Regions from separate parts of the Candidatus Brocadia sinica JPN1 genome, predicted to be linked through region 2. Evidence: riboswitches for the same ligand, from Rfam matches in the RefSeq annotation. Region 2 holds a riboswitch; each other region holds the start of a gene.
The links. Region 2 has a riboswitch for cyclic di-GMP ahead of BROSI_RS15830 (sigma-54 dependent transcriptional regulator). Riboswitches for the same ligand answer to the same signal wherever they lie in the genome.
Positions count from the first base shown of each region.

Region 1: linked by a shared signal. The riboswitch ahead of BROSI_RS13215 (hypothetical protein) and the one ahead of BROSI_RS15830 (sigma-54 dependent transcriptional regulator) in region 2 are both predicted to bind cyclic di-GMP.
Region 3: linked by a shared signal. The riboswitch ahead of BROSI_RS03490 (SBBP repeat-containing protein) and the one ahead of BROSI_RS15830 (sigma-54 dependent transcriptional regulator) in region 2 are both predicted to bind cyclic di-GMP.

Region 1 covers NZ_BAFN01000001.1:2,904,326-2,915,472, forward strand. Annotated here, with positions in the region: partial or broken gene BROSI_RS13180 (NAD(P)/FAD-dependent oxidoreductase) at 321-914, shown strand; gene BROSI_RS13190 (AmpG family muropeptide MFS transporter) at 1,427-2,707, shown strand; gene BROSI_RS13195 (DUF4139 domain-containing protein) at 3,032-4,390, shown strand; gene BROSI_RS13200 (magnesium transporter CorA family protein) at 4,516-5,445, shown strand; gene aroA (3-phosphoshikimate 1-carboxyvinyltransferase) at 5,547-6,821, shown strand; gene BROSI_RS20215 (hypothetical protein) at 7,159-7,353, opposite strand; partial or broken gene BROSI_RS21435 (N-6 DNA methylase) at 7,293-7,560, shown strand; gene BROSI_RS20825 (hypothetical protein) at 7,660-7,875, opposite strand; partial or broken gene BROSI_RS21440 (HD domain-containing protein) at 7,803-7,994, opposite strand; cyclic di-GMP riboswitch class I at 8,202-8,320, shown strand; gene BROSI_RS13215 (hypothetical protein) at 8,449-8,673, shown strand; gene BROSI_RS13225 (hypothetical protein) at 9,131-9,508, shown strand; gene BROSI_RS13230 (hypothetical protein) at 9,637-10,437, shown strand; gene BROSI_RS19945 (hypothetical protein) at 10,590-10,739, opposite strand; gene BROSI_RS13235 (hypothetical protein) at 10,845-11,147, shown strand, end outside.
Region 2 covers NZ_BAFN01000001.1:3,453,151-3,464,297, reverse strand. Annotated here, with positions in the region: gene BROSI_RS15830 (sigma-54 dependent transcriptional regulator) at 1-1,323, opposite strand, end outside; cyclic di-GMP riboswitch class I at 1,372-1,491, opposite strand; gene chrA (chromate efflux transporter) at 1,759-2,949, opposite strand; gene BROSI_RS15820 (transporter) at 3,017-3,973, opposite strand; gene BROSI_RS15815 (hypothetical protein) at 4,141-4,563, opposite strand; gene BROSI_RS15810 (PadR family transcriptional regulator) at 4,653-4,961, opposite strand; gene BROSI_RS15805 (efflux transporter outer membrane subunit) at 5,087-6,493, opposite strand; gene BROSI_RS15800 (MacB family efflux pump subunit) at 6,512-8,449, opposite strand; gene macA (macrolide transporter subunit MacA) at 8,449-9,606, opposite strand; gene BROSI_RS15790 (cation-translocating P-type ATPase) at 9,769-11,147, opposite strand, start outside.
Region 3 covers NZ_BAFN01000001.1:765,345-773,774, forward strand. Annotated here, with positions in the region: gene BROSI_RS03480 (YggS family pyridoxal phosphate-dependent enzyme) at 143-898, opposite strand; gene BROSI_RS03485 (fibronectin type III domain-containing protein) at 1,250-3,175, shown strand; cyclic di-GMP riboswitch class I at 3,471-3,588, shown strand; gene BROSI_RS03490 (SBBP repeat-containing protein) at 3,738-7,388, shown strand; gene BROSI_RS03495 (DinB family protein) at 7,754-8,242, opposite strand.

The DNA.
Region 1 (11,147 bases), 550 kb from region 2:
CGTGAAGTATCGTAATGATGCTAGACATATTGCAATAGGTGTATACTACGAATGCGATTTCATTGTCTCGTGGAATTACAGACATATGGTAAATATAACCGTGAAAAGATTGATTAACAGTACAAATTTGAGGATGGGATATAAGTATATTGACATAGTTTCACCGGAGGTAATAGGATATGGAGAAGTGGGAACATAAATCGCTGGAGTGGATCACAGGGTTAATAAATATTTGGGGAGTAAGTCTCTATGGCCTCCTCACTCTCTCCTAATCTGTATGACGTGGCCGTTGTTGGAAGTGGTCTGGCGGATCATCTGCTGCACTTTGTTTAGCCAGACAAGGGGTGAGGGTGGTAGTTCTAGAAAAAGATTCGCTGCCACGTCATAAAACCTGTGATGGTGGGGTGACCTACAGGGCGATCCAACTGTTGCCTGTTGACATCCGAGAGGTTATTGAGTTAGAGTGCTACTCTGCCGAGTTGAATATGATCGATGCCAGCCTTCATTTCTCTACCAAAAGACAACAACCGATTATTTCCATGACCTCACGGGAGAAGTTTGATTTCTTCCTGGTTTCTGCTGCCAAAGATGCCGGGGCTGATGTTTTGGCAGACTGCAAGGTAATTGGCATTATAAATAAGTCTGACAAGGTTGAATTAATTACCAGCAAGGGAATATTGTCTGCCCGATTCGCGGTTGCGGCAGATGGTGCGAGGGGCGTTGTTGCCCAAAAAGCTGGCTGGCAGGAAACTCGTTACCTTATTCCTGCGCTGGAGTGTGAGGTTTTTGTATGTGAGAGCGTGCTGAGGAGATTCAGCCGTGCAGCCAGATTTGATTTTGGTATAGTTTCTTACGGATATGCATGGGTTTTCCCGAAGAAGGAACATTTGTCCATCGGTGTGTTGAGTATGTGACGTATCCCAATCAATCTGAATGAAATATTTGAGTGGCCAAATTGCTGCTCAAGCTTTACTTGATGGAAGGTTTGAAATGAGGCGCGTTGAACAAGTCTATAATTCGCAACTTGCGAAGGTAATATTACCAGAACTGCGATTGGGCAGAATTTTGGAGAAATTGATTTACGATTATCCGAGGATACGCACGTGGCTATTCCGTTTGTATGGACGGAAATTGAGTGAGGTTGTTACCGACGTATTCATAGGTGAAAAAACCTATTGTGGGATGCTACACAGTCCTTTGAATTATCTTAAATTAGGTTGGGTTTTAAAAGGCAAAACTCAACGACTTTTCACTTTTACCCACCCCTTAATCCCCTCTTGGGAGGGACTTCTAAAATTCCCCTCTTGAGAGGGGTAGGGGTGTGTTTATTCATTGCTTAACTAAAAAGTTTGAAATTCCTATACGTGAACTTAAACACGGACAAACTTCGTTTGTCGATGCTACCCTAAAAAATCGCATGAATATTATGCAGGGTCCTATAGTAAGGATTATTTTCAGTTGGCGGATGCTGGTTACCTTCTTCCTGGGAGTAAGCTCCGGCATCCCTCTTTTAGTTACGGGTTCCACGCTTCAGGCATGGATGACCGATGAAAAGGTCAATCTTGCGGTGATTGGGATGTTTTCCTTGGTAGGGCTTCCTTACACGGTCAAGTTTCTTTGGGCACCTGTCATGGACCGATACGTCCCACCATTCTTTGGCCGGAGGCGCGGGTGGATGCTGATTTCCCAGATGCTTCTTATGCTGGCCATCGGCGCCTTTTCTCTCGTAAGGCCTGCCGAATCTCCCTGGATTGTGGCCTTTCTCGCAGTGCTTGTGTCCTTTTTTAGCGCGAGCCAGGACATTGTCGTTGATGCCTATCGGCGTGAGCTTTTACAGGATGAGGAATTGGGCTTAGGCTCCTCTCTGGCTGTTAATGGTTATCGCATTGGTATGCTCATTTCCGGGGCGTTTGCCCTGTTTTTGGCCGATCATATCCCCTGGAATTACGTTTATCTGCTGCTGGCCGTCTCACTTCTTATTGGTATTATTACTACATGCTTGGCACCAAAAAAAGAAGGGCGGATGATTCCCCCGAAATCTCTCCGCGAAGCGGTTATAGAACCCTTTCTTGATTATTTTAAGAGGGTAGGGGCCTTTGAAATTTTGGCCTTTATCCTTCTTTATAAAATCGGTGACGTTATGGCTAGCAGCATGACAACACCTTTCATTTTAAAGATGGGATTCACCAAGACAGAATTGGCTGCAGTTGTAAAGATTTTTGGGATATTTGCCACGATTGCAGGTAGCCTTGCCGGGGGAATTCTCTTATTAAAATTAGGGCTTTGCAAGGGTCTTTGGATATTTGGAATTCTTCAGGCTGTATCGACCCTCTCTTTTTCAGCGCTTGTTTCTGTGGGTGCGTATTACTCCGTACTGGCGGCTATGGTTACCTTTGAGAATTTAACCAGTGGTATGGGAACCTCTGCATTTATAGCATTTATGGCAAGCCTCTGCAATAAGAGGTTTACCGCCACGCAATATGCGCTTTTGAGCAGTCTCATGGGCATCCCAAGGGTGATTGTTGCTTCACCTACCGGGTTTTTGGTTGAAAGATTAGGATGGGTTCGTTTTTTTGTCTTCTGCACGTTAGCCGCTATTCCGGGACTCGTTTTCCTCTTTCGTTTTAAGGCATGGCAAGGGGAATCACATCGTGTTAATGAAACAACCGCCGTTCGTGAAGGTGAAGAACTTTTTACTGAGCCTTAATTTTCAAAATAGTTGCGTGTTACGAGTTACGGGTTGCGAGTTTTTATTTAACCTGCAACACGGGACACGTAGGTCGATTGTATAAGAATTTTCATTTTATTTATGCAGGTCTTGGGGATATGTGTTAATCGATTATGTATTTACTTAAATAATCGGCGGGAGACCTCCCCTTCATCCCTTGTGAAGGAGGAACAAGGAAGACGTTTATCTTTACCTCCCCTTATCTCCTTGCGAAGGGGGGAAAGAGGAGTAGTTATAAATTGAAGGAGTTTTTACTTTTGATTGCAGCGATGCCACGTTGCTTTAAATTCGGAGGGTTGTAGCATGAAAAAATATATTTTCGGTACTATCCTTTTCAGTCTGTTTATTACTTCTCATTCCATGGCACAAGGAAAACAAGTTTCTATTACCATTTATCAGAATAATCTTGGCCTCGTTCGTGATGTCCGGGAAATGGAATTACAAGCGGGAAATCAGGAGATTCGTTTTACGGATGTTGCATCTTTGATTGATCCTACTTCCGTTCATTTCAAATCACTTACTGCGCCGGATCAGGTGACTATCCTTGAACAAAACTATGAATATGATTTGGTGAGCGCAGAAAAGATATTGCAAAAATATATCGATCAAGCCGTCCAGCTCTTCACCAAAGAGGGTAAAATTTTTGACGGAAAACTGCTGAGTGCAGGCGGAAATGTGATCCTGGAGAAAAAAGAGGGTGGAATTCAATCAATCGCAGTAGCAAATATTCAAAATATGGACTTTCCCAAACTACCTGCGGGCTTAATCACCAGACCGACACTGGTCTGGTATCTTTCGAGTGAAAAAGCCGGCAAACACAATATGGAAACAAGCTACTTAACGGATGGGATCGGCTGGCATGCAGAATACGTCGCGTTGGTGAATAAAGACGAGACAACACTGGATTTGTCCGCCTGGGTTTCCGTTAATAATCAATCAGGTACTGATTATGAGAATGCAAAGCTCAAACTGGTAGCGGGTGACGTCCACCGGATAACACCTCCGCCACCGCGCTATCTCGGTTACGAGGAAAGGGCGATGGTGAAAGCCGCCCCGTCTCCTCAATTTGAAGAAAAGGCTTTCTTTGAATATCACCTTTATACGCTTCAGCGTGCCGCAACTATCAAGAATAATCAAATCAAGCAACTTTCGCTTTTTCCAACGGCAACAACGCCCGTAAAAAAGATTTACGAATATGACGGATCCAAAAACGAAAAGAAAGTCAATGTAAAATTGGAATTTATAAATTCAGAGAAAAATGGATTGGGACTTCCTATTCCTGCCGGGAAAGTGCGGGTTTATAAGTCAGATGAAGATCAATCCCAGATTTTTCTTGGAGAAGACCAGGTTGACCACACTCCCAAAGATGAAAAAATCCGGTTGTATGTGGGAGACGCCTTTGACGTGGTTGGTGAACGAAAGCAGATGAGTTATAAACAGTTAAGTGACCGGGCACGGGAAGAAACCTGGCAAATCAAGCTGCGCAATCACAAAAAAGAAGATGTCGAAATCCTGGTAACAGAACATCTCTGGGGTGATTGGGAAGTTCGCGAATCTTCGCATACATATAATAAAAAAGATGCCAACACCCTTGAATTTTTAATTCCACTGAAAAAAGATTCGGAAGTAACCGTAAAATATACGGTGTTATATCGCTGGTAATTAAATTGTATGGAAATTTTCATATATTTAGGATAACTGGCAATGTGCTTAAATAACTGGTGGAAGCCCTCCCCCTTCATCCCCTCCTTGCGAAGGAGGGGAAAGAGGGGTGGTTCTAACCTGAAATGATTGAGATTTTTAAAAGCACGAATCATAGGCTTGAGAAAGTTAATGCGCCAACCGAAGGATGCTGGGTCAACGTAGTAAACCCCAGCGAGCGGGAGGTTGCACAGATCGAGGGATGGGGCATTCCTCCTGATTTTGTAACCCATTCCCTGGACATTGATGAGCGTGCCCGGACGGAAAGGAATAACGGCATCATCTTTATTGTGCTCCGCCTCCCCTATGTGCAGGGTAAAAAATCGCCTGTTCCCTATATTACCGTGCCGCTTGGGATTATCCTGGCGGATACTTTCATCGTAACAATTTGCAAAGAGGAGACGAGCGTCATTCATGAATTTGCCGCTGGTCAGGTGCATGGCCTGTCTACCGTTAAAAAGAATCGGTTTGTCCTGCAGCTGCTCCTCCGTACTGCCGATCGATACCTGGCTTATCTTCGGGACATTGATAACTTTGTTGATGCGCTTGAAGAGAAGCTACATCGCTCATTGCAAAATAAGGAGGTTCGGGAGTTGTTGAAATATCAGAAGAGCCTGGTTTATTTCACCACTGCCCTGAAGTCCAATGAGCTGATGCTGGAGCGCTTGCAAAAAAGTCAATTGTTTCAGGTTCATCCTGAAGACGAAGACCTGCTTGACGATGTGCTTATCGAGATACGCCAGGCAATCGAAGTAACCGCTATTTCGGAAAACATCCTGAGCCAGATGATGGATGCATTCGCATCTATTATCTCTAATAATTTGAACGTGGTCATGAAGTTTCTAACCTCGATGACGATTGTAATCAGCCTGCCCACTTTGATCGCAAGTTTTTACGGCATGAATGTCCGCCTTCCCGGACAGGACCACCCCTATGTGTTCTCGCTGACGTTGCTCGTTTCCCTCATGACATCGTTAATCGTCGTGATCATTTTCTGGAAGAAGGAATGGCTGTGAGAAGAAAGTTTTCATTTTATATTTTCATCATGTTTGGTATATTCTCAAAATGAATCAGCATCACAGCACAGAGTACCCAATTTTTATAAGGAAGTGATAAAGTGATTGAAATAAAACCGATAACCGGAACGGTCGATGCAATCGTTACAGTTCCGGGCTCGAAGAGTTATACAAATCGTGCACTCATTACTGCGGCATTGGCCGATGGAGAATCCACAATCACGAATGCCCTTTTTAGTGACGATACCAAATATATGGCGTCCAGCTTGAATGTCCTGGGAATACCCATCGAAGAACAGCAAGATGTCAATAAGTTCATCGTACACGGAAAAGGTGGAACTATTCCCGCAAGACAGACGAATTTGTTTGTGGGGAATGCAGGGACTGCCATGAGATTTTTAACGGCTATGCTAACTCTGGGCAACGGGGTCTATGAGATAGATGGTGTTACGCGTATGCGGCAAAGGCCCATACAGGATTTACTTGATGGCCTAAGACAGCTTGGGGCGGATGTTATATCGAAACATAACGACGGTTGTCCACCTGTAATAATCCGGGGGAAAGGATTAAATGGTGGATTGGCCGTTGTAAAGGGAGATTTGAGCAGTCAGTATTTTAGCGCCCTGTTGATGACTGCCCCTTGCGCAAAAAAGGATGTGATCATAGAAGTGAAGGGAAATCTGGTTTCAAAACGTTATGTGGACATGACTGTGGCGTTGATGCGTGAGTTTGGGGTAAATGTTGAGAACAATGATTATAAAACGTTCTTCGTAAAATCCGGACAGCATTACAAGGCTACACACTATGAAGTTGAGGGAGACGCATCGGCCGCTTCTTATTTTTTTGCTGCTGCTGCCATTACTGGTGGAAAGGTAAGGGTCGTTGGCATTGGGAGTGATTCCTTGCAAGGGGACATCCATTTTGTTGATGTCCTGAAGAGTATGGGTTGTAAGGTCGTCATAGGCAGCAATTGGGTTGAAGTGCTGGGGAATTCATTGCATGGTGTAGATGTGGATATGGGTGACATGCCGGATGTGGTGCAGACTTTGGCAGCTGTGGCGGTATTTGCCCACGGTAAGACGCGGGTAAGGAATGTAAAAACTATGCGGATAAAGGAAACCGACCGTATTGCGGCGGTGGTAAATGAATTACGGAGAATGGGGATTTCAGCGGTGGAATATGAGGACGGCTTTGAGATTGAGCCGTCTCCGCCACGACCAGCTCAGATAGAAACGTACGATGACCATCGTATGGCCATGAGTTTTGCATTGATTGGGTTGCGCTCAACAGGAATATCGATAAAAAACCCTGAGTGCGTATCCAAAACATTTCCTGATTATTTTCAGAGATTAGAGGCCTTGAGGGGTGGGTTGTAAACTGGGCTTGCTATTAGCCTCAATCCTAATCTCTTTAATAATTCCTGTAGCTAAACCATCCGCCAGGCGGGTGAGAATAGCAAAAGCTATACTGTAGTATCTACAAAAGAAGTCTCCTTAGTGGACGTCCTCCGGTTTCAAAAGTCCGAATCTTACTTGTATAGAAATTTTCCATTTTATCCATGAATTTTTTAGGACGGTAGTGTCATAAAAATCCCCCCTTTGTTAAGGGGAATTAACTGGGTTTTCGCTTTGCTCAACCTGCTAACATAACTACACAGCCTTTTTAATATCTTATGACCGAGTAGTGATAATATATATACATAGCGACATAAGTTTACAACTGTCTGTCATTCCTGGCTTGATCCAGAATCCAGTATTTTTCTGGATTCCCGCTTCCGCGGGAATAACATATTCGTATCTGATTAATGACGCTGGGTATAGCTGTTCTTTCCGGGCGTAATGGTTCTAATAATTGTTGCAGACTCGCTTGCAAGCCACCCAGGAGAATATTTTCATATCGTACTGACAAATCCACCCTTCGGGAAAAAGAGCAGTACAACCATCGTCGGGGCCGATGGAAAAACCGTATAAAGAAAAAGAGACGATCGAAAGGGAAGACTTTTGGGCTACTACCTCAAACAAACAACTGAGCTCTGTCCAGCATGTAAAGACCATCCTTGCGCAACACGGACGCCCTGACATCGTTGTGCCTGATAATGTCTTGTTTGAAGGCGGCGATAGTTGATATTAAGTAATCTGTCGGACTTCCCGGACGTCAGTTTTCTTGCTTATAAAAATTTTCTATGATTGTCCGGCAGAAAAATACTTCGGTACCTTAATCAAAATCTGCATAAATTTCTCCGAAATTTATCCCTGCAATACTCGTTTTCTCATACTGTTTTTTTAGTGATAATCTTGCTTCCTGAAGTTCCGGACTGGCGCTCCCGTTCCGTATTGCATCTGATGCCTCTATGAATCCGGCGAGATGATATCCCTGGTAAGCACCTCCGGCAGGTCGTGGAATAAGCCTGTGAAATAATTGTTTACGCATCTGCGTGCACATGCTTTTATTTCTAAGGAAAACAGATAGGAAAGTATTGCGACAAATAACGAATGTCCCAAAACGGAGGTCCTGGGTATTCTGTGGAGACGAGACCATTTTATCCAAAAAGTGTGTCATGGCACACAAGTGTGACGTCGCAAAAGTGTGCCATGACGCACTTTTTGCGGGTTTTCCATGAACCTGTTGTTCGGAATGTCTGTGCTATTTTTATCTATAACTAGTTTAAAATAAATGACTAATGAAATAATTAATCAACAATATTTGTTTTTTCTGTGAAATGGCTTCTCTTTCGCCCTTGGTGTATATCAGAAAACATTTGATAAAGGTAAACCCTGAGTGATCAGGGGGCGCAAAGTAATAGGGTCTTTACAAGCCGTTTAAACTTTTTGAACCGCTTAAACGGCTTATGGGAAAAGACAGCCTTACTGCCGAAGATGTTGGGAAATATCTTTGCAGTAAGGTTTTTTTGTTTTAGGAGTTTCCCTGAAAATAATGCATATTTTCCTCGTTAATTGGTTATGCTGATCTACGTTAAGCAAGGTTGATAATAGGAGGAACGTTATGGCTAATACGATAACCTGGTCGTGGAATGAAATTCGGCAAGAATTTTTTTCACTCAGCAAAGATTTTGTGTACATGAACAACTCAACGTTTGGTGTGCCTCTTAATTCGGTGAGAGAACGAATGAATGAAGTTCAACGTCTTTACTCCGAGGGTTGCAATCTGGACCTATACGTGGACGAAATCGTAAAAAAGATTCAACAAGTGTATAACATGATGGGGTGAAACGGTCAATTCGTATTCTTATCTGGGCAAACACGGTCTTTCTTATCACGTAGGTAACGTCAATTCTGTGGCCGAAGGAATGTCGCTTGTTGCAAACGGATTATCGTTTAATAAAGACGATATCGTATTAATAACCGATCACGAGCACGAGGGCGGTAACTTAATGTGGTACTTGCAGCGGGACCGATATAAGGACTTGAATATTTCTGTGATAGAGGTGTCGCTAATTGTGTGTATAGTTGGAGTTAACAGAAGTCTTTTGGCCTGCTTTCGCTGGCTAGGTGGAAAATATAATAAGAAGGATTTTTAAAAGGATAATGGCTTAAATAGTGCTATTTGTAAGGCTTTTCAAGCCTTGCATGACACTTAAAGAAAGGAGGGTAACAATTTGTTGCAAGCCGATTTAAAACAACAGCGCAACAGGATAGTCAACGCATCGCGCACTGGATGGGCTACAATGAACAAAGAGATCGAGGCGGCAAGTAAGAACGATCTCGTCGACGTAATATGGGACGTCTATTATGACGAGCTTGGCCACGACATAATCATCCAAGCCAAAGTGAAGGTGAGGTCTGAAGGCGATGTATTGCTCCAAGTATGGCTGAATGATCAGCTTCCCAAACCTTGGATTCCGGAGTTCAGACCGTGGGTATCGAGTGTGAGCGAGTTCACTCCAATGCAACAGGTAAAGGAGGTATTGGTCGGGCTGATTGACTCCAAGTGGCGGAGTGAGGATGTAGGTGAGACGTATACAGCTGCGATCTGGGGCTACATACTGCATAGTGGTGTCATAGAATCATTTGCATTCAATAAGGAGTTCAAGTATCCGGGATAAGAATGCCTAATCCTTGTAAGGATTACCACTATCAAAAAAAATTTCCCAGAAAGGAAAAAAACAAACACCAATCATTACTTTGTTAAAATTTCTTTTCTCATGTATTCATTAAACAGGAGGTAGTAATTATGATGCAGAAAGTTTCGTATTTCTTCTTTAGTTGTATATTAATACTTTGTGTTTCTGCGATAAACAATATTTACGGGCGTGAAGTACCTAATCCAAGTGAAGGAGGTGCTCCATTTCCGTTTAAAACAATACACAATATTAAAATCTTCAAATATGATGGCACTTTGCAATGCGGAATGGGTTCTGAGATACCTCTCTCAGATATGAAAAAAGAATTAGAAAAAGCCGGAGCTAAGGTAATTTCTTGTGAAAAGAAAATCGTGCCATTTTATATACCAACTGTCTGTGGTGCACCGACTGGCAAAGTAAACGTTTACGAAATATCTGTATTAGATTTTGAAAAAGTGAGAACATTGAATTTTGACTTATGGGTTTTCGATACTTCTAGTGTCGAAGTATTTAAATATGACGGTACTTTACAATGCGGAATGGGTTCGGAAATTACTTTGGAAATAATGGAAAAGGAATTAAAAGAAGTAGGCATAAAGGTCATATCCAAACGCAAGGATAATGATGGACTTATACATATAGCGTTATGTGGCGCATCGACGGGGAGAATTAATGTATTTGAAATACCATCTACAGACTTTTATAAAGCATTGAGGATGGGGTTTCAGTTTCTATTTTCTGGTTCTAATAGAATTCTGAAAAAAACGATTTCAGACGAGTTGGTTCTTTCGGAAGGAACAAAAGACAAGACGCTGAAAGCAGGAGGAGACTGGCCATTTCCTGTTGTAGAATTGATTTTAGGCAATGAAATCAAAGTAAGTGGAGGAGGGCCAGGGCCGTTTCCTTGGTAGTTGCTTGGTAGAAAAGCAAAAAGTGTTAACCTGCTAGATTGGTTTATGTAAAGACTGACAGGCTGTCCGAGAATTCAATCGAATCACAAATGCACTGCTAAAATTGTTGTCGTATTGATATTTTGTCATATATATAGTACTTTGTTAAAAATTTAAGCGACAAATTTTTTCTTCAGTCGTTTCGATTTAATTTTAAAATAGCCATCGGCAAGTTTTTCGTTCTTTAATAAGGCATTGGTAGAGATAAATTCGAGCATGGAATTGATAGCTTGTTTGATTTCGTTGAAAGTGGTAGGTTTCATTTCAAGGATTTTCGCGAGATAGGCATTTCGTTTGATCCAGTAGACAAGAGTCCATAGATTCCGGTACCTCTCAATCTTTTCATTACAAAGGAAAGGAATGGAAAAATGATATCTTATAAAAGGAATTTTAAGAAAGATATTTTCATAGTGCTATTGTTTTTGGTTGGCTTAATCTGTTCTTCGCAAGCTATAGCTGATAGTTTATCTAAGCTTATGACGCAAAACGAGTCAAATATTTATTACATTGCTAGCGATGTAGCAATTGGGAAAATAGAAGGAGGTGATGGGAATGTTTCTGTTCAAGAAAAAGATATAAAGCTAGCAGAAATTAAAGCGAAATTATTTACAGGAGAATTTCCTAATAATACTGCCGAATATTTTTATTTTAAACATAAGATAGCAGATGTC
Region 2 (11,147 bases):
CTGTATCTTGACCTTTTGTAAGGACTGATCTGTTACCAGAAGATCAGATGCCGTAATGAATGGACTGAAAGCCCCCTTCTTCTCTTCTCGTAAAGAACAGTCTTCCAATAACTCTCTTTCGTCATGCGGAAGAAGGTCGATATCGTCAGGTTTGAGGATAGAAGAAGTGCATAAAACTGCGGCACGCTGCATTACCCCTTCCAGCTCACGCACATTCCCTGGCCAATGATAGTGAATCAGCTTTTGTACTGTACCTTCCGAAAGATGCCGTAAACCCCGGCGATTCTGCCTTGCGTAACGGGTAAAAAAGTGGTTAGCAAGGAGGGGAATATCGCTAACCCGTTCACGGAGAGGGGGAAGTGTGAGTGAAAGAACATTCAGACGATAATAAAGATCCTCCCGAAAGCGTTTGGCTTCTACAAGATACCTGAGATCGCTGTTGGTTGCGGCAATGATCCGGACATTTGCAACCCTGCTCTTTGAAGAACCAAGATGCCGATACTCTTTGTCCTGCAGGAAACGAAGGAGTTTAATCTGTGCGGAATAGCTAAGGGCATCTACCTCGTCGAGGAAAAGAGTGCCTCCTTCCGCTTCCGCTACAAGCCCTTTCTCTGCGGTAGAGGCATCGGTAAAAGCGCCCTTTGCATGCCCGAAAAGCTCATTCTCAATAAGGTGGTCCGGCAGGGCACCGCAATTAACCGGAATAAACGGTTTTCCATGTCTGTGGCTATTGTAGTGGATTGCCCGGGCAATAAGTTCTTTCCCGGTTCCTGTCTCCCCGTAAATTATGACTGTTGCATCAGACCAGGCAAGGGATGGAATTTTCTCAATCACGCGAAGGAAGGGTTTCGATTGCCCAATCAGGTGTTCCCGGTGGGACATTTTTTTTACTACTTCAGCCCTGGGAAAAGCACTTGTCTCATTCTTCCGCTGGACAAGCCGCAATATACGCGGAGCCAGATCTATTTCTTTGAAAGGATAAGAGATAAAGTCATCCAGCCCACTTTCGAGGCATTGGAAAACACCCCGTGCAGTATTTTCCCCCTCACAGAAAAGACCGACGACTAAACTCTGTTCCCAATGTTTTCTTACATGAAGGAGAACCTCTATGAAGGATTCAACGGGAGAGGACCGAAGAAAAATGAGGCTGGGTGAAGGGTCTATGGGACCCGGCGGAAAGTGCGAAATGATTTGAATAGAAGTTTCTTTGTGAGGAAGGATATTCCCAATGAGTTTTGAAAATTGCCCAAGATTTCCTTCCGGAGAAGAAATTGGATTAATATCTAAAATCAAAATATTAGTAAAGATCGTTTTTTTCTTCATCTTTAAAATAAAAAAGCCTTACTGCAAAGATATTTACTGAAAAACATCTCCGGCAGTAAGGCTGTCTTTTTCTGAATTAAGGCTGTCTTCTTTATCCCTACTTCCCTGTAAGTCTAAAGACCCTTTACTTTGCGTCCCCTGATCACTCAGGGTTTGCCTTTATCGCTTTGTTTTTATCAATTATGGACAAATTGTATTACAACATCATCTATATGTCAATTCGGAAATGTGACCAAACGCCATCACCATTGGAAATTCCTTAACTGTAAAATAGACACAAAAAAGAACGGTGTCAACTACTTTATTTTTTATTTGTTAGATAAAGTGGTTGCGGAGTGAAAAATCCCAAAGGGTCTTATCGAATAATTAATGTTTAGCAAACTTCAATTAGTTAAATGTCCCTCCTTTTATTGATTCTGATCTTGTTTATTGTTCTTAAATTAGGGTCAATAGGTAACCTGCCATCGAACTCCCAATCACGACCCATAAGGAATGCACTCTTTTCAATACGAATATAACCGCAACACTCACGAGTGCAATTAACCAGGTCTGCCAGTTAATAAGACTGACACGGGCAAGTTGTATTACCGCAACCGCCATGATCGCTACTGCCCCTATGTTGACTGAATCAAGAAAATATGACAACCACTTTGAAGTCCTCATCTTCGGAATGAACGGATTCAACATAGCTACGAAGAAAAAAGACGGTAAAAACATGCCAACTGTTGCAAGTATGGCGCCTTTTATTCCGATAATCTGATAACCGACAAAGGTAACTGCACTTGAAACCGGTCCGGGAGTAAATTGCCCGACAGCAATGGCATCGACAAGTTGTTGTTGGGTAAGCCACCCTAACCGGTCAATGAGTTCATCGTGAAGATAAGCAATTAACACATAACCGCTGCCAAAAAGCACAGATCCGATTTTCAGGAATACCAAAAAGAGTTTAACAAGCGATACGTTGCCAGCAACGTGTCCCGTGGTAAGTGCTGTTGCTGTAATCGCCGTCTTTAAATGTCCTGGTTTTCCTGACAAGAGAAGCAAAGGAAAAAGAGATTCTTTCATACCGCTCTTGTTTTGAACGAGGAAAAGCCAGAACATTCCAAGGAGTCCGAATGCAAGGAGGATGAGCACCTCACTCATACCCGCAAGAGAGGCAACCATCACTGCTGCACCGATTATACCCAACTGCCAGTTTTTCAAGGCCTTCTTGCCAAACCTGTATACCGCATTAATGATAATAGCAAGCACAGCCGGTCTTATGCCGTACCAGAATGGCTTGATATCAGGAATAGTACCATATCGCTGGTAAAACCAGGCGATAGCTCCTGTTATTAGTGTCGCCGGGATGATGAAACCCATGCCTGCAACAATCATACCCGGCAATCCTGCCCTGTGGTATCCACAGTGCATTGCCATCTCGGTTGAATTAGGACCAGGGATCAGGTTGGTTGCACCTATGAGATCCAGAAAGTGTTCTCTGGACATCCATTTCTTTTTACTGACGACCTCATGCTCCATCATGGCGATATGTGCAGCTGGCCCGCCGAATCCAATGATGCCGAGTTTAAAAAAAACGCCGGCTAGTTCCTTCAAGTGTGTTAATAGATCTCTCTTCCCCTTCACGCTATAACTCCTGGTGTTTATCTGCCATACCTTTTAAGTCTGAACATTTCTTTCTTCAAATCTTTCATCAAAAATCCTTTAATACACTAAACCAAATCCTGGTATCGAATTCATCTCTTTCGATCACAGGAAATTCTACTCCCGGCATGAGCCAAAAGTCGCGACCGAGATTCCATCTGGCACCAGGAAGAATGCTTACTACCGTAGTATCATCGTCAGATCCCATATCTGAACTCCCATTAAATTCAACAAAAAAGGTAAGATTCCCAAAGAATGGGGTATCTTTTGGTGTAACAGTCTTGGTCAAGGCAGAACCATAGATAATTGTAGTATCCGGGTCCTCATCGGATTTACCCCCGGCTGGAATATCAAGCTTCAAAAAGCTGTGGAGGGCAAAGTGTCCACCGAGATCTCTCCACATACCGATACCTGGGCGGATAGTCGTCATACCACTTCCTAATCCAAGATCTTCATTTCCTGTAGGAATTTTTATATCCAGGAGAGATAATAGTGTAGTATTGCGTGTCTCCATAAGCATTACTCTGGTTATGAATGAGGTATCACCCAAGCCACTGTGATCATCATCGTTCTCCGGGGATACCGCTACAATTGCCGGTTCAACTTCTATTAAAAGTCTTCGGCTGACAGGCATCTCAAATTCAAACTCCCACTTTTGCTCGTCAAGTTTACCGCTATCACCGTTATTGGTAAACGAGTAATTCATACGTATTTCGCGCTCAAAGACAGTAGCTGGAATCTTGAGGAGTCTGAACCGTGGTGACTGGTCTGGTTCCTGTTCGGGCTCTTCCCATTGACCAAATTTCCAACCTTCAGAGAAGAAGTTGGAAAAGGTAAGATCTGGTTTTTTCCCCGAAAATTCTTCCGCCAGGAGAAGAATAGAAAATGAACTGGTGAAAAGAACAAAAAGGAATAGAGAACACATAAGAATAATGTGTTTACCATGAAATACTACAATCTCTTCATAATTTCCAGGAAACCAATTTCTTATTCTTCTCTGTTTCATCGGAATTCTTCTCCATCACATGAAAATCATGGGAAAATAAATTTTCTTGGAACATTTACAACAATCAAAAAGAGTCCTTTTATTCCTGAAAATAGGTTCTGTTAAATTCCATTTAAACAATTTAAATTCAACAATTAATTATCAAATGCTAATACTCTGATAATTATCTAGCGTACCAAAGCAACTTCTAAATGTTTTACATTATCATCAACGTCAGTCTCGCCAGGAATCTTTTCCACTTCTGCATGTATTCGGTAAGTTCCTTCCTTGAGTCCTCCGGTATTCCAGGTATATACAATTTTTTTTGAGGATGAACCATCCAGATTTAAAGCCTCTCTGCCTATTTGCTGCCCTGTTTCATGGCAAGTTACTGTCAATATTGTAGCCACCTTTGTTTTCTGTTCATTACCAACGACTATTTCAATATTGACCTTTTTTCCAATGCTAACGCTTAAAGGGACATCCATAGACACTATCGCCACTCCATGCACTTCTGATTCAGCTTGAGCAAAACAATAAGATAGCCCAATTCCCAAAAGAGACGCCACAAAAAGAAATACAATTGTTACCGGTTTCTTATAATATTTCATCTTAATGACCTCCTTCCTTTATCTAAATCAAGAATAAAAAAGACCCTTTTGAGATAATCTTTCACGTTACAGAAGAAATTTGACATTTTTTAGACCTCCATTATTTCATTTATTAATTCCTGAATCTTATCTTTTGCCTCGTTCAAGGTTTTTTTGCCTTTTGCTGTCGTTTTATAATACTTCCGTACTTTTCCGTTTACAACCTCCTGATACGATCGAAGAAATTTGTCCTTTTCCATTGAATGAAGGATCGGATAAAGTGTTCCTGGGCTAATATCATATCCATGTTTCTTTAGTTCTTCGATAAACCAGAGGCCATAAATGGGCCCTTTAGATGCATGATGCAGGATGTGAGTTTTAATAAACCCAAGAAAAAAGTTTCGGACAACTGGATCCATAAAATTTTCCATTATTTTATTATCGTATAACGTTATCGATATTAGATAATAACTAATAAAACACTATTGTCAATTCTTTTTTCTCATGCAAATGAAATATAACCAGCAAAACCTATTAATTATGCTTATATTTTCCCTTCAAAACCGCCTCCGAGGGCCTTATAAAGACCTGTTAATGCGATAAGCCTGTTGAGCCTTGTAAGTATTTGAGTATTGCGGTTGTTCAGGAGCGCCGCTTCGGTTTGCAAAACCGTTGTATAATCCACAAGCCCGTGTTTGTATTGAACTCCCGAGATGTTGTATGCCTTTTGCGCATGGTCGACCGCCTCGGTAGAAAGTATTTCCTGTTCGTCAAGTTTCTTTACGGCAATGAGGGCATTTTCCACATCACTGAATGCAGAAATCATGGCCTTCTGATAGTTATATATGAGTTCTTGATACCGGGCCTTTATCCTTTCATATTCCCCGCTCAGACGGTAGCCCTGAAATACTGTTGCCGCTATATTTGCTCCGAGAGAATAGAGTGTGCTTGCCGGATTTATCAGGCTTGAAAGATTCTGGCTTGCATAGCCACCTTGTGCAGTGAGGGTTATGGATGGAAATAAAGCCGCCTTAGCAACTCGCATATCGGCGTTGGCAGCAATGAGTTCTGCCTCTGCCTCATTAATATCCGGTCTTCGCTCAAGGAGTCCGGAAGGCAGCCCTTCCGGAATTGACACGGGAATTACCGCGAGCATAAGAGAGCCGTTTTTGATTTCTATGTCTCCGGGATTTTCGCCTGCAAGGACAGCAATCGCGTTTAATATCTGCTTCTTCTGCTGCTCTATAGCGGAGATCGTTGCCTCTACGGATGCAAGGTTCGCTTTTGCCTGTGCAAGGTCGAGCCCCGACACCATGCCGGTGCGGTATCTCTTTTCTATAATATCCATGATCCCCCTTTGAGCCTCTGTTATTTTGTGCGCAATCTCAAGGCGGTCATTGAGGACAAGGAACTGAAAATAGGTTGTAGCCGCCTCGGCAGTTAGAGCGAGGCGAATACCCTGCCAGTCATAAATGCTACTCTCTATCCTTGCTTTGGCTGCCTTAGCGGTCATACGGTTTTTTCCCCAAATATCAAGCTCATAGCTTGCGGTCGTCTGCATGGTATATAAATTGGAGGTTCTCACCCTGCCACCCCGTGCTATAGTCGTTGACCTCTGATCCCGGTTGGTTCCCGATTTGGCATTAACTGAAGGGAATAAGCCTGACCCTGCGATCTTTGCCAGTGCCCTTGCCTGATCTATCCTGCTTATTGCCGACTTGATATCATAATTGTTTTTCAGCACGGCATTCACAAGCCTTTCCAGCTTGGAATCGGAAAAGTTTTTCCACCATTCAGCCTGCGGCCATAATGTCGCTCTGTCTTTTTCTGAGGCTTTCCATGAAGTTGGAGCTTTTATATCGGGCCGGACATAGTTCGGGCCGACTGCGCATCCCGAAAGGACGGTTGCTACGACGGGTAGAACAAATTTCACGTTAACGTTGAGAGTCATGCGGTTATTCTCCTCTTTTCACTCCGTAGCCAATGCCGTTACAGGATCAAGTCCCGCTGCCTTTTTTGCCGGCAAATAGCCAAAGATTATGCCGGTTGCAAAGGTGCAGCCGAAAGCGAGAACAATCGGAATTGCTGAGAATATGACAAGCCAGCCCATCGCCTTTGATACGGCAATCCCCCCTCCAATGCCGGCAATTATGCCTATAACACCACTGATGAGACATACAACCACAGCCTCGGTTATAAACTGTAATAGCACATCGAGTCCCCTTGCTCCCACTGCCATGCGGATGCCGATCTCCCTTGTCCGTTCCGTGACGGACACGAGCATGATATTCATAACCCCTATGCCTCCCACAATAAGCGATATGGCTGCTATAGCTCCAAGAAGATAGGTGAGGGTGTTCTGTGTCTGTGTCGCAATTTCCAGGAGTGCAGCCATACTCCTTATCTGAAAGTCCTCTATCTTATGGCGCTGGATGAGGAGTTTTTCGATTGCCTTTTGCACATCATCCATCACAGCCTCATCAGTCACCTGCACAGAAATGGATTTAAGATATCTCTGTCCGATAAGCCTGATGATTCCGGTGGTAAGAGGTACCCAGACCATATCGTCCATGTCATTACCCTGTGGATCAGCCCCTTTCACAGCCATTATACCTATGACCTGAAATGGGACGTTCCCCATGAGGACATATTTGCCGGTGGGATCCTCCCCGATCTGGAAAAGGGCATCGGCAACGGTCTGACCTAAAACCACGACCTGTGCATATCGCATTAAATCTTCACTTTGAAAGAATGCTCCGATACTTGTCGTCCAGTTCCGTGCAGACGGGAAGTCTTCACTGGTTGCGTCTACGGAAGTAACATAGTCTTTGCTACCGTAACGGACGGTAACCGGCTGGACCACTTCCGGAACCGCCGTCACCACACCCTGAAGATCCTTTATGGCCCAGGCATCCTCAGGCACAAGGGTCGTTATGATGCCTCCCGCGCCGCGCACGCCGGGTGCGCCAGGCTTTACAACCAGAAGGTTCGTTCCCATGGCCTGAATCCTTGAAAGGACTTCCTGTTTTGCCCCGTTTCCGATAGCCAGCATCGCAACTACCGATGCAACCCCGATGGTTATGCCAAGCATGGTGAGAAATGTCCTGAACTTGCTGATGCGCAGAGAGTGGAGCGCCATTTTCACGGACTCGGTTATGTCGGCTGCTCCGGCGGTATGTCTGTTATGCTTCACTTCAGAGGGGACCGCGACTAATAATTCCGGTTTTCTCACCGTTTCGTCTCCGGCTATCTCGCCGTCAGCTATGCGTATGGTGCGGTTGGCATGGCTGGCTAATGCCGGGTCGTGGGTAACCATGATGATGGTATGCCCTTTTCGGTGCAGGCTGTGCAATATCTCCATCACCTCTGCACCGCTTTTGCTGTCCAGAGCGCCTGTAGGCTCGTCAGCCAGGATGACCGTCCCTCCGTTCATGAGTGCCCGCGCCACGCTGACGCGTTGTTGCTGTCCGCCGGAGAGTTGGGAAGGCCTGTAATTAAACCTCTCGCCCAATCTGAGAGACGCAAGCAACTCCCCAGCCCTTTCATGGCGCTCCTGCCTTTTTATTCCGGCATAAATCGCCGGCACTTCCACATTTTCCATGGCAGTAAGAACGGAAATCAGGTTGTACCGCTGAAAGATGAACCCGAAGGTGTATCTCCTGAGTTCGGCGAGCCTGTCAGGCGAAAGGCTGGAGACATCTTCACCTCCAAGGAGGTAAGTCCCGGATGTGGGACGGTCAAGGCAGCCTATAAGGTTCATGAGGGTGCTTTTGCCTGAGCCGGACAGCCCCATGATCGCCACGAACTCGCCGCTGTCTATGGATATGGATATACCTTTCAAAATCTGCACATCAGTCTCGCCGGAACGGAAGACCTTCTTAATGTCCTTCATCTCAATAAGAGGCATCAGAGCTTCCCTCCCTTCTTCCCGCCAAGACCGCCGCCTTTTTTACCATCCCTTTGAAGTTGTACCGTGCCCGTAATAACGGTCTCCCCTTCCTGAAGACCTGAGAGTATCTCCACGGACACTGCATTCATAACCCCTACGGTAACATCCCTGCTTTCCACTGTTCCGTCCGGTTTTAACACCCATACCATGTTTTGTGCTTTCTTTTTAGGTAATTGAAGGGCCTGTGCAGGGATAATCAGCGTATTCTGCGCCTTTTCAAGAACAAAGAAGACCTGCATCGTCATCTGGACCTTCAAATCTCCATCAGGATTAGGGACATCAAAAACAGCATTGTATAGAATAACATTGTTAATAACCTCAGGAGTCGGGAGTATCTGCCTGAGCGTTCCCACCCACCTGCGGTCAGGTTGTCCGAGGGTGGTAAAATAAACCTCCTGTCCTGGCTTCAACCTTGAGACATCTGCTTCAGAGACCTGTGCCCATACCGTCATGGTATTCAAGTCTGCAATTCGGAGAATAACCGGTGTCTGTTGGTTTGCGTTCAGCGTCTGTCCCTCCCGGGCAATAACGGAGACAACCACGCCTGACATCGGAGCGGTAATCTTCGTATAACCAAGGTTTGCCTCCGCCAACTTAAGAGTGGCCTCTGACTGCTTTATCTGAGCGTTGATTGCCTCGATCTCGGCCTGTGATGTCTTCAGGGATGCCTCTGTTGTCTCGAAATCCTTTGCGGCAACGGCATCCTCCTTGATGAGGTCACTGTTTCTGGCATGTTGTTGCCTGGCGAAAAGGAACTGCGCCTCCTTGACTTTCAACTGCGCCTTCAGATTCTCAAGGGTAGCAGATGCCTCCAGTACCTTTGCCTGGAAGATTATCGGGTCAATTTCGGCAAGCAACTGTCCCTTTTTGACACTGTCGCCCGCCTTCACTTTCAGTGTTTTGAGCTGTCCTGTAACCTGAGCGCCCACATCCACATAATAAAAAGGCTGCAATACCCCAACGGCAGTCACCGTATTTTCTATATTGCCGCGGATAACTTTTGCCGTCAGGTAATTGCCGATCCTGGATTTTTTGCTCATAATGAACCAAGAAACGACACCGGATGTCAGCGATATGCAAATAATAATTAGTATCGCTGCAGAGCTGATTCTCATGTTATTTTCTCATCCATCTTGCTTACAGACAAGGTATTCATTCATCATTCAAGTTTCTTTTGCCTTTTTGTGTTGTCTTAAAATACTTTCCCATTTTGCCGCTTACAACCTCCTGATACGGCTAAAGAAATTTGTCCTTCTCTATTGAATGAAAGCATAGATTTACTGTTGAAACCTTGTATGGATGACCTTTGACAGTTCTATCCACCAGGTTGAAATGAATACCACTACTAAAATTACGAGCCACACATTTAGAGGCAAGGATGAGGTATGAAGATAAGGACGGACAAACGGAACTGTTGTGATTATAAAGGATAGAATAAGCATTCCTACCAGCCACAGAGAACCGAAACGATTAGAGAAGATTCCTTGTTTGAGCAGAGATAACTTCTCTTGCTTTAGATTCAAAGCAAGCATGATGTGCCCCAGAAGCCATGTTACAAAAGCCGCGGTTTGGGCTAAAATGACATTTTGGGTATGGTAGTACAACCACAGATATAAAGTTAAAATTCCTATTGCAAGAAAAAAACCATTTCTAAAAATGCGCAATGCGATTGTTTTATTAAGGAAATTAGTTATTGTCTGAGGTTTCCTCCTCATTACATCAGGCTCAGCAGCTTCGGTCACAAAAATTGTCGATGAGGCCAGATCCATGAGAAGTTCCGTCATAATTATATGGATTGGTGCAAAGGGGAATGGGATACCAAGCGCCAATGGGATCAAAAAGATGGACAACAAAATTGCTTTTGCTGAGAGATAATAAGTTAACCCTTTGCGAAAGTTATCAAGCGCTTTACGGCCTAACAATATAGCCTCAGGGAGATGGGCATAGTTATCATCCGTTAAAACTAAATCTGCTGCTTCTTTCGCTAAATCGGTACCTATCTCACCCATTGCAATCCCGACATTGGATGCCTTAAGAGCAGGCGCATCGTTAACCCCATCACCTATCACTGCCACTGTTTCACCTTTTTGCTTTAAAAGTGTGACCAAACGTTGTTTTTGAGTAGGAGAAATTCGGGCAAAGACCTTTACCGAAAAGAGTTTATCAGAAAGAGCCCGATCATCCATCTTCTCCATATCGTTTCCGCTTAATACATCGCTATCAATATCAATAGCCCTGGCAACCATTCTCGCTGTTGTAGGATGGTCACCCGTGACTATGTAAGTAGAAATACCTGCTTTAAGGAGAGAAGCTACTGCTTCTTTAACATCGGGCCTTACCGGATCTGAGAGAACTGCCAATGCTAAGAATTCTGAGCCTTCTGGTGAAACATCCTTACCTTCAATACCTTCCTTAATGGCAAAGGCAACCACGCGACTTCCTTTATCCGTTTCTTTCTGAAGAATCTTTAAAAGCGTTCCTTTCTGTGCGGGAGTGATGGTAGATAAATTAATGAGGCTTTCGGGTTGCCCTGCGATTGCAGAATATGACGACTGTCTCTCCTTGTATATCAGTGTCCTCCAGGGGTGTCCTTCAGAAAAACCCTCTAAAAAGTTATAGGAATCTTTACTATTTAAGCTACCTAAAGAGGCTTCAA
Region 3 (8,430 bases), 2.7 Mb from region 2:
TGACTTTTTTAAGCGCAAATTGCAAAAGCCGGGGGATGCTACTGGACCACAATTTCCAGATTTTTCCAAAAACTATGGAAATGGAAAGTGAAAATTTTGGTATAAAAAAGTCGATTTTGTTTCTGAATGGGTATGGAACTTGTTAAAAGTCAGACTGCTTGGCCCGGTCTGCATCAGTCTTCTCTGAAGGCCAGTAATAAGCATCCGGCGTATTACGGGCGCCAAAAATCGCTGTGCCGATGCGCACCATGTTTGCGCCTTCTTCAATTGCGATCTGATAATCACCCGACATACCCATAGAAAGATATTTCATGTGTACCCGGTCGATACCTTCTTTGACAACCACTCCATAGATTTCTTTTAACACCTTAAAACATTTACGGATTTTTACCTCGTCCTTGGTAAAGAGGCCGATGGTCATGAGTCCGTGTATTTTTAATGTATCGTATCTGGAGGCCTGTTTGATTAAGGAAATCGCCTCTTCCGGTGCAACGCCATATTTGCTCTCCTCATGTGAGGTGTTGACCTGAACCAAAATATCCAGGGAACGGCCTTCCTGCTGCAGTCGCTGGTCTAATTTTTCGGCGAGAGACAACCGGTCCACAGAATGGATCATGTCTGCAAATTTCAGGACGTCCTTAACCTTGTTGGTCTGCAGGTGCCCGATAAAATGCCATTCTGCATCTTCGTCTTTTAAGACCTCGTATTTTTTTAGCGCCTCCTGCACCTTATTTTCCCCGATAATGCGTCCACCGGACTTAATGGCTTCTCGTATTCGCTCCGGATCCACCGTCTTTGTGGCCATGACCAGAATAATTTCTTCGGGCTTTTTGCCAACTCTTGCGGCAGCGTTTGCAATGTTTTTTTTCACCTGTTCCAGGTTTTCTTTGATTGACATATGTTCTCCTCAAATATGGAATGTCTCTGACGACTGTCAGTCGCATAACCTAAAATTTATAAAAACACCTTTTCGATAAATGAAAATGAACATATCATATTCTACCTCTAAGAATCAAAAAAGAAAGTCTTAAAACTGGCATTTGATCAATGCAAACGGGTGAACATCCCAAACAAAAGAAAAAGGGACAATAAACAATTGGGGCATTTCTCCTTTGCATATGAAATCATATCCTTTTCGGATTTTTGCAAAATCCCTGTTGCATTTGGCGCTCAAACCATGTACCTTGTCAGTGATATACTACGTTAAGAATGGCAGATGGACAGCCAACCATTTTTAGGAAGAACCTTTATGGGAAAAATACAGCAGAGTGTTATTTCATCTACAAACCTGAAATTCACGACTCCTTCCCGTTGTTTCATGGGAGTTTTGTTTGCCGTGGCTTTCATTTTTTGCCAGCCCGCATACGGTTCGCAACCGCATCATACGGAAAAGTCATCATTCTTTTTACCCGGAAAATCTTTCCATGTTAAAGCCTGTGACCGTTTAGACGGAAAGGGAGAAGCAGGCGAAAAAACTCATATGGAACCGGAAGATAGTCAAAATCCGCCTGCGGTTGCCCAGGTTCAAGAGTCCGGAGCATGGGACAGAATGTACTGCCAAAATACGCCCCCCGGAGATTATGATCCACAAACTACTGCCTACGGTCTGCAATCCGTCGCTACCGCCCCGACTGTAGCAACCAGTCCCGCTTCGAATGTAACACATAATTCAGCATCATTGCATGGCACGGTAAATGCAAATGGATTGTCAACGACCGCATGGTTTCAGTACCGGATTGCCAACGGACCATCCAAAAGCACCTTTGCAACACAAACGGTAATTGGGACGATAGACGCGGAAATAGGTATCAGGATAATTATGCTGCTTCCGGGAACGACCTATTACTACAGACTTGTTGCAAAGAACGACGCCGGAACTACGTATGGAAGTGAGGTGTCATTTACTACGGCAGATATCAATACATCTGTCACCACTGAAATAACCCCACCCATTGGTGCGATAAGCATTAACAGCGGAGCTTACTGCACCAACTCTTTCACCGTTACCGCAAACCTTTCCGCTACTGATAATACCGGTGTTACGGGTTATTATCTCTCTACAAATGCCACGCCCCCTTCTCAATATACCACTGGCTGGATGTCTACAACACCGGCTACCACTTATAAAGAAGACGTCACCTATACTATAAGTAACGGTGATGGCAGAAATATGGTGTATGTTTGGTATAAGGATGCTTCCGGAAATATATCAGACGCAGCCGCTGCTTCTATTGTTGTGGATACAACCCCTCCAATAATAACTATTACCGACCCAACGTCCGATCAAACCTATACAACCAAAAGTAACGTGGTAAGCATCAGTGGCAGCGCTTCAGACGATATCAATGAGATAAGCAGCGTGGTGTGGATTCATGATAAGGATACGAGCGGGACAGAAAGAAAGACCATTGGCTGGACTGTGCCAAATATTGGCTTAGTAAAGGGAGAGAATGTAATAACCATAAAGGCTACAGATAGTGTTGGTAATACCGGAACGGCTACGATAACAATAACGTATGCCGAAGTCGATGCCACACCGAAGGTGATAACGGGACATGCAACAAGTATAACAACTGACCTGGCTACCTTAAGCGGGACTGTTAATGCAATGGGATTGCCGGCAACGGCCTGGTTTCAATACGGCACGAGCAGCGAACATTACAGCGGCACTTCATCAATACAAAGTATAGAAAATGGCTTGCATGAGGTACCCGTAAGCAACCGGATAAGCGGTTTGCAGGCAGGAACGGCATACTATTACCGTCTTGTTGCACAAAATAGCGCCGGCGCTACGTACGGGAATGAAATAACATTCAACACGTTGCCGCCAAAAGGTAACATTTACGGAAATGTCGTGTCCTTTCTGAAGGAAGGGCCTGTTGAATCTGCGAAATTACAGCTCAAAGGAACAAAGGCAAGGAAAAAATCTTTCAAGGTAACATTTTCTGATGCACATGGATTTTTCGAATTTAAAGATTTAGATGCAGATACGTATGATATCACAGTAACAAAAACTGATTTTAAGAGTATGAGTCAGACGGTTGAGATTGAAGAAGGCGAGAGAAAAAAGATTGGAATTATCTTGCAAAAAACAAAGGAGGAAGACAAAGGTCCACCAAAAGATGTCAAAAGTGATCAACAGAAGACAAACGAAACTTCACAAATGCACGATTAGAAAGTATACACCCTGTTAATCACCGTGTTTTCAACGGATGCGAAGCAGCTTCGCTTTTTTTGCCCTATTTCAGACACTTCTTTCTCCGCTCATTATATCCTTTTTTATTTGTTTGCGAATTATGGGTAATAGCAATGGTGGCTGAAAAAAAATTCGACTAAAGACATTATCTGATTTATAGGAAATTCTCGGAAAGAAAATAAATTTTTCTTGACAATATATATTTTATTTTGTTTACAATAACAGTTATACACGTCCACATCCAAAAATCGCAGCAATACGAAACGAAAAAACATTACGATAAAGGTAAACCCTGAGTGATCAGGGGACGCAAAGTAACAGGGTCTTGAAACTCACAAGGATGTAGTTTGCAAAGACTTGCTTGCAATAAAAAAGATAGCCTTACTGCCGAAGATGTTTAAAAAAATATCTTTGCAGTAAGGCTTTTTTTGTTCAAAAATCAAAAAATTGTCATTCCTGCGAAACATGCTCTCACAAGGGGGGGAAGTATGGGTTCATTCCTTTCATAAATTACACCACTTTTTTAAAAAGGAGCAGTAAAATGAAAAGGAGAAGCAAAATTTTTGCACTATCTGCCATGCTTTTATTAACAGTGTTGTTCGGAAATATTCTTTTGGCAGAAGATGAGGTTGTAAACAAACCATCACAGGAGGAAGTAAGGCAGAAAACCATGAAACTTCAGATGCCATTTATCGCCAACAAGGGGCAAACGGATGAAGGGGTGGCATATTATGCCAATACCTTTGGAGGGACGGTGTTTGTCACGAAAGAGGGCGAGATTGTCTATGTTCTGCCCATGAGAGATGGAAGCGCTCCAGGTTATGGAAACAAAGGGGAATTAGTGGAGGAAGGCGCTCAGGAACCAACGTCAGATGGGCAGCAAGAAGGAGAATCAGTCATACATGAGGATACCGTCAACGAACAATCGGGAGGAGTGGCGCTGAAAGAAGTGATTGTCGGGGGAATGGCAGGCAAGGTGAGGGGGGTGATGAGGTCAAGGACAAGGGTGAGTGATTTCCGGGGAAATGACCCATCGAAATGGAAGAAAAACCTTGCCACATACGAGATTGTAAATCTTGGGGAGGTATATCCAGGGATAGAGGTTAAGTTGAGGGCATACGGGAATAATGTGGAGAAGTTATTCTATCTCAGCCCTGGGGCTGATCCTGGTGTAATAAGGATAAAGCTCCACGGGGCACAGTCCTTGCGGGTAGATGAGGAAGGCCGGCTTGAGGCAGATACGGCGTTGGGTCCGGTGAAATTCACCCGACCTGTGGTCTATCAACTGGAAGACGCTTCATCTCGTCCGGGCAAAGGCAATTTTTCTCCATTCCTGTCGTCACGAGAAGGTGACGACATGGCGAAGGCGATAGAGGGAGAGTATGAAGTAAACGGGGACGAGTACAGCTTCAGACTGGGAGATTACGACAGATCAAAGGGGCTTATCATAGACCCACTCCTTGCATCTACATTTTTGGGAGGGCTTCCTAGCGATGATATTGGTAAGATTTTAGCTGTAGACTCGAGCGGGAATGTCTATGTAAGCGGAGAAACTAGTTCTTCAAACTTTCCCACTACTGTGGGCGCTTATGATACTTTGTATGGTTATACAGATGTCTTTATCTCCCGGTTCAGCAGTGGTTTAACGAGCCTTCTCGCCTCCACCTATTTGGGAGGGTCTGCTGCTGACTATGGCAGGTCTTTAGCCATAGACTCTGGCGGAAATGTCTATGTGACTGGGTATACGTACTCATCAAACTTTCCCACCACTGCGGGCGCTTATGATACTTCGTATAATAGTAATACAGATGTCTTTATCTCCCGGTTCAACAGCAGTTTGACAAGCCTCCTTGCCTCCACCTATTTGGGAGGGTCTGGTTATGACTATGGCAATTCTTTAGCCATAGACTCTGGCGGGAATGTCTATGTGGCGGGGTATACTCCCTATACTACCTATTCAAACTTTCCCACCACTGTGGGCGCTTATGATACTTTGCTTAGTGGTCCTAGAGATGCCTTTATCTCCCGGCTCAACAGCGGTTTGACGAGCCTTCTCGCCTCCACCTATTTGGGAGGGACTAATTCTGACTATGGCAATTCTTTAGCCATAGACTCTGGCGGAAATGTCTATGTAACCGGGGATACTTGGTCACCAGACTTTCCCACCACTGTGGGCGCTTATGATATTTTGCTTGGTGGTAATAGAGATGTCTTTGTCTCCCGACTCAACAGCGGTTTAACGAACCTCCTTGCCTCCACCTATTTGGGAGGGACTAATTATGACTATGGCAATTCTTTAGCCATAGACTCTGGCGGGAATGTCTATGTAACCGGGGATACTTGGTCTTCAAACTTTCCCACCACCAGGGGCACTTTTAGAGGTGCAGTAGATGTCTTTATCTCCCGGCTCAACAGCGGTTTGACGAGCCTCCTTGCCTCTACCTATTTGGGAGGGTCCGGTTCTGACTATGGCAATTCTTTAGCCATAGACTCTGGCGGGAATGTCTATGTAACCGGGTATACTAGATCGTCAGACTTTCCCACCACTGTAGGCGCTTATGATACTTTGCTTGGTGGTGGTGAAGATGTCTTTGTCTCCCGATTCAATAGCGATTTTAGTCTCTTCCTCGCCTCCACCTTTATCGGAGGAAATAGTACTGACTCTGGCTATTCTTTAGCTATAGACTCAGGCGGGAATGTCTATGTGACCGGAGATACTACCTCTTCAAACTTTCCCACTACTGGGTTTGCTTATGATACTTCACATAATGGTGGTAAAGATGTCTTTATCTCCCGGCTCAACAGTGGTTTGACGAGCCTTCTTGCCTCTACCTTTTTGGGAGGGTCTGGTTCTGACTATGGCAATTCTTTAGCCATAGACTCTGGCGGAAATGTCTATGTAACCGGGTATACTTCGTCACCAGGCTTTCCCACCACTTCAGGTGTGTATGATCGTTCGTATAATAGTAATACTGATATCTTTGTCTCCCGGCTCAACAGTGGTTTGACGAGCCTCCTTGCCTCCACCTATTTGGGAGGGTCTGCTGCTGACTATGGCAGGTCTTTAGCCATAGACTCTGGCGGGAATCTCTATGTAACTGGGGATACTAACTCATCAGACTTTCCTATCGCTGGGGGCATTGTTTATGATACTTCGCATAATGGTGGCAGAGATGTCTTTATCTCCCGGCTCAACAGTGGTTTGACGAGCCTTCTTGCTTCTAGCTATTTGGGGGGCGCTGGTACTGAATATGGCAATTCTTTAGCCATAGACTCAGGCGGGAATCTCTATGTGACCGGAGATACTACCTCTTCAAACTTTCCCACTACTGGGTTTGCTTATGATACTTCACATAATGGTGGTAAAGATGTCTTTATCTCCCGGCTCAACAGTGGTTTGACGAGCCTTCTTGCCTCCACCTATTTGGGAGGGTCCGGTACTGATTCTGGCAATTCTTTAGCCATAGGCTCAGGCGGGAATGTCTACGTGACCGGGTATACTTACTCAATGAACTTTCCCACGACTGTGGGCGCTTATGATACTTCGTATAATAGTGGTAAAACTGATGTCTTTATCTCCCGGCTCAACAGTGGTTTGACGAGCCTCCTTGCCTCCACCTTTTTGGGAGGGTCTGATATTGACTATGGCAGGTCTTTAGCCATAGAACCATTTAGCGGAGATGTCTATGTGACCGGGTATACTTACTCAACGAACTTTCCCACCACTGTGGGCGCTTATGATACTTCGTATAATAGTAATACTGATGTCTTTGTCTCCCGGCTCAACAGTGGTTTGACGAGTCTCCTTGCTTCTACCTATTTGGGAGGGTCTGGTTCTGACTCTGGCTATTCTTTAGCAATAGACTCAAGCTGGGTTGTCTATGTAACCGGGTATACTTCGTCAACAGACTTTCCCACCACCTCAAATGCATATGACCGTTTTTATAATGGTAAAACTGATGTCTTTGTCTCCGGGCTCTACGGTGATTTGACAAGCCTCATCGACTCCACCTATTTAGGTGGTTCTGGTGATGATCGTGGCAGTTCCTTAGCCATAAGATCCTACGGGGATGTCTATGTGACCGGATATACTACCTCTTCAAACTTTCCATCCACTACAGGGGTGTATGATACTACGTATAATGGTGATAGTGACGCCTTTGTGTCAAGAGTAATAGGTAGTGGTTTTTAATATGTTCTTTTAAGGTGTGGAAGGGATTCCAAAGTTGCCAGGCAGCGCTGAGGCACGAAATATTTTCTTCGTGCCTCAGTAACTTTAATGAATGATTTTACCCTCTTTCAAGACGTTTCTTCCCCACTTTAATGGTTAAAACAGTTTAAAACGAGAAAAAAGTGGGCAACATTCAAGGGTGCTTATCCATTTTAAAAATCAAAAGGTTCATTTGACCCACTCTGTTCGCTTCATCCACCCTACCTAAATAAGGCAGACAAAGATCAAGTACGGGATGGCAAAAATGGCCTACCGAAGACAAACGAAACTTCACAAATTGTTAATCACTTTGTTTCAACAGATGCGAATCGGTTCTGCTTTTTGTTCTATTTCAAATACTTCTTTCTCCACTCATCATATCGCTTCTTCATTTGATTGATATGTGCCGGTATATGTTCCTCATACACTTTCAACCAATCGTCCAGGGTAACGGTTTCGTTCTCCATTGAGCCAACTGAGTTTAACCAAACCGGCTCAGGCAATGTCTTAATAAGGTTGTACGACGACAGACGAAGTCTCCTGAATAATTCCAATGCATCTTCAGCGCTTTGATCCTGATAATGAAACGCCGCAGACCATTTGTCCTGATCATAGGCTGCAATGGATTTCCCGGGTTCAGCAATCAATTTTCTGCACTTGATATATGCATTCGCCTCGCTGTCGGCAATATGCATGATAACTTCATGGATACTCCAGCGGTCAGGCGAAGGTTTGAATGACCACATCTCCTTCGGAAACTGTTTTAAAGCCTCAGTAAGCTGGACGTACCCCTTGCCATACGATTCGATTTTTTGCATCCGTTCTTCTCTCGTCATTACCATCACCCTTAAGTTGTTTTATGATAAGAAATATAGTATTGATATTTTCTCCAAAAAGTCTATGATAACCATAAAAAAAGCCCCTCGTTTCCGAGAGGCTTAATTAGGTGCCCCGACGGGTGCGGGGACATGGTTTTTTGCAGAGCCAGAAACCTGGATGCATATCCCGCAATACTTTATTATGG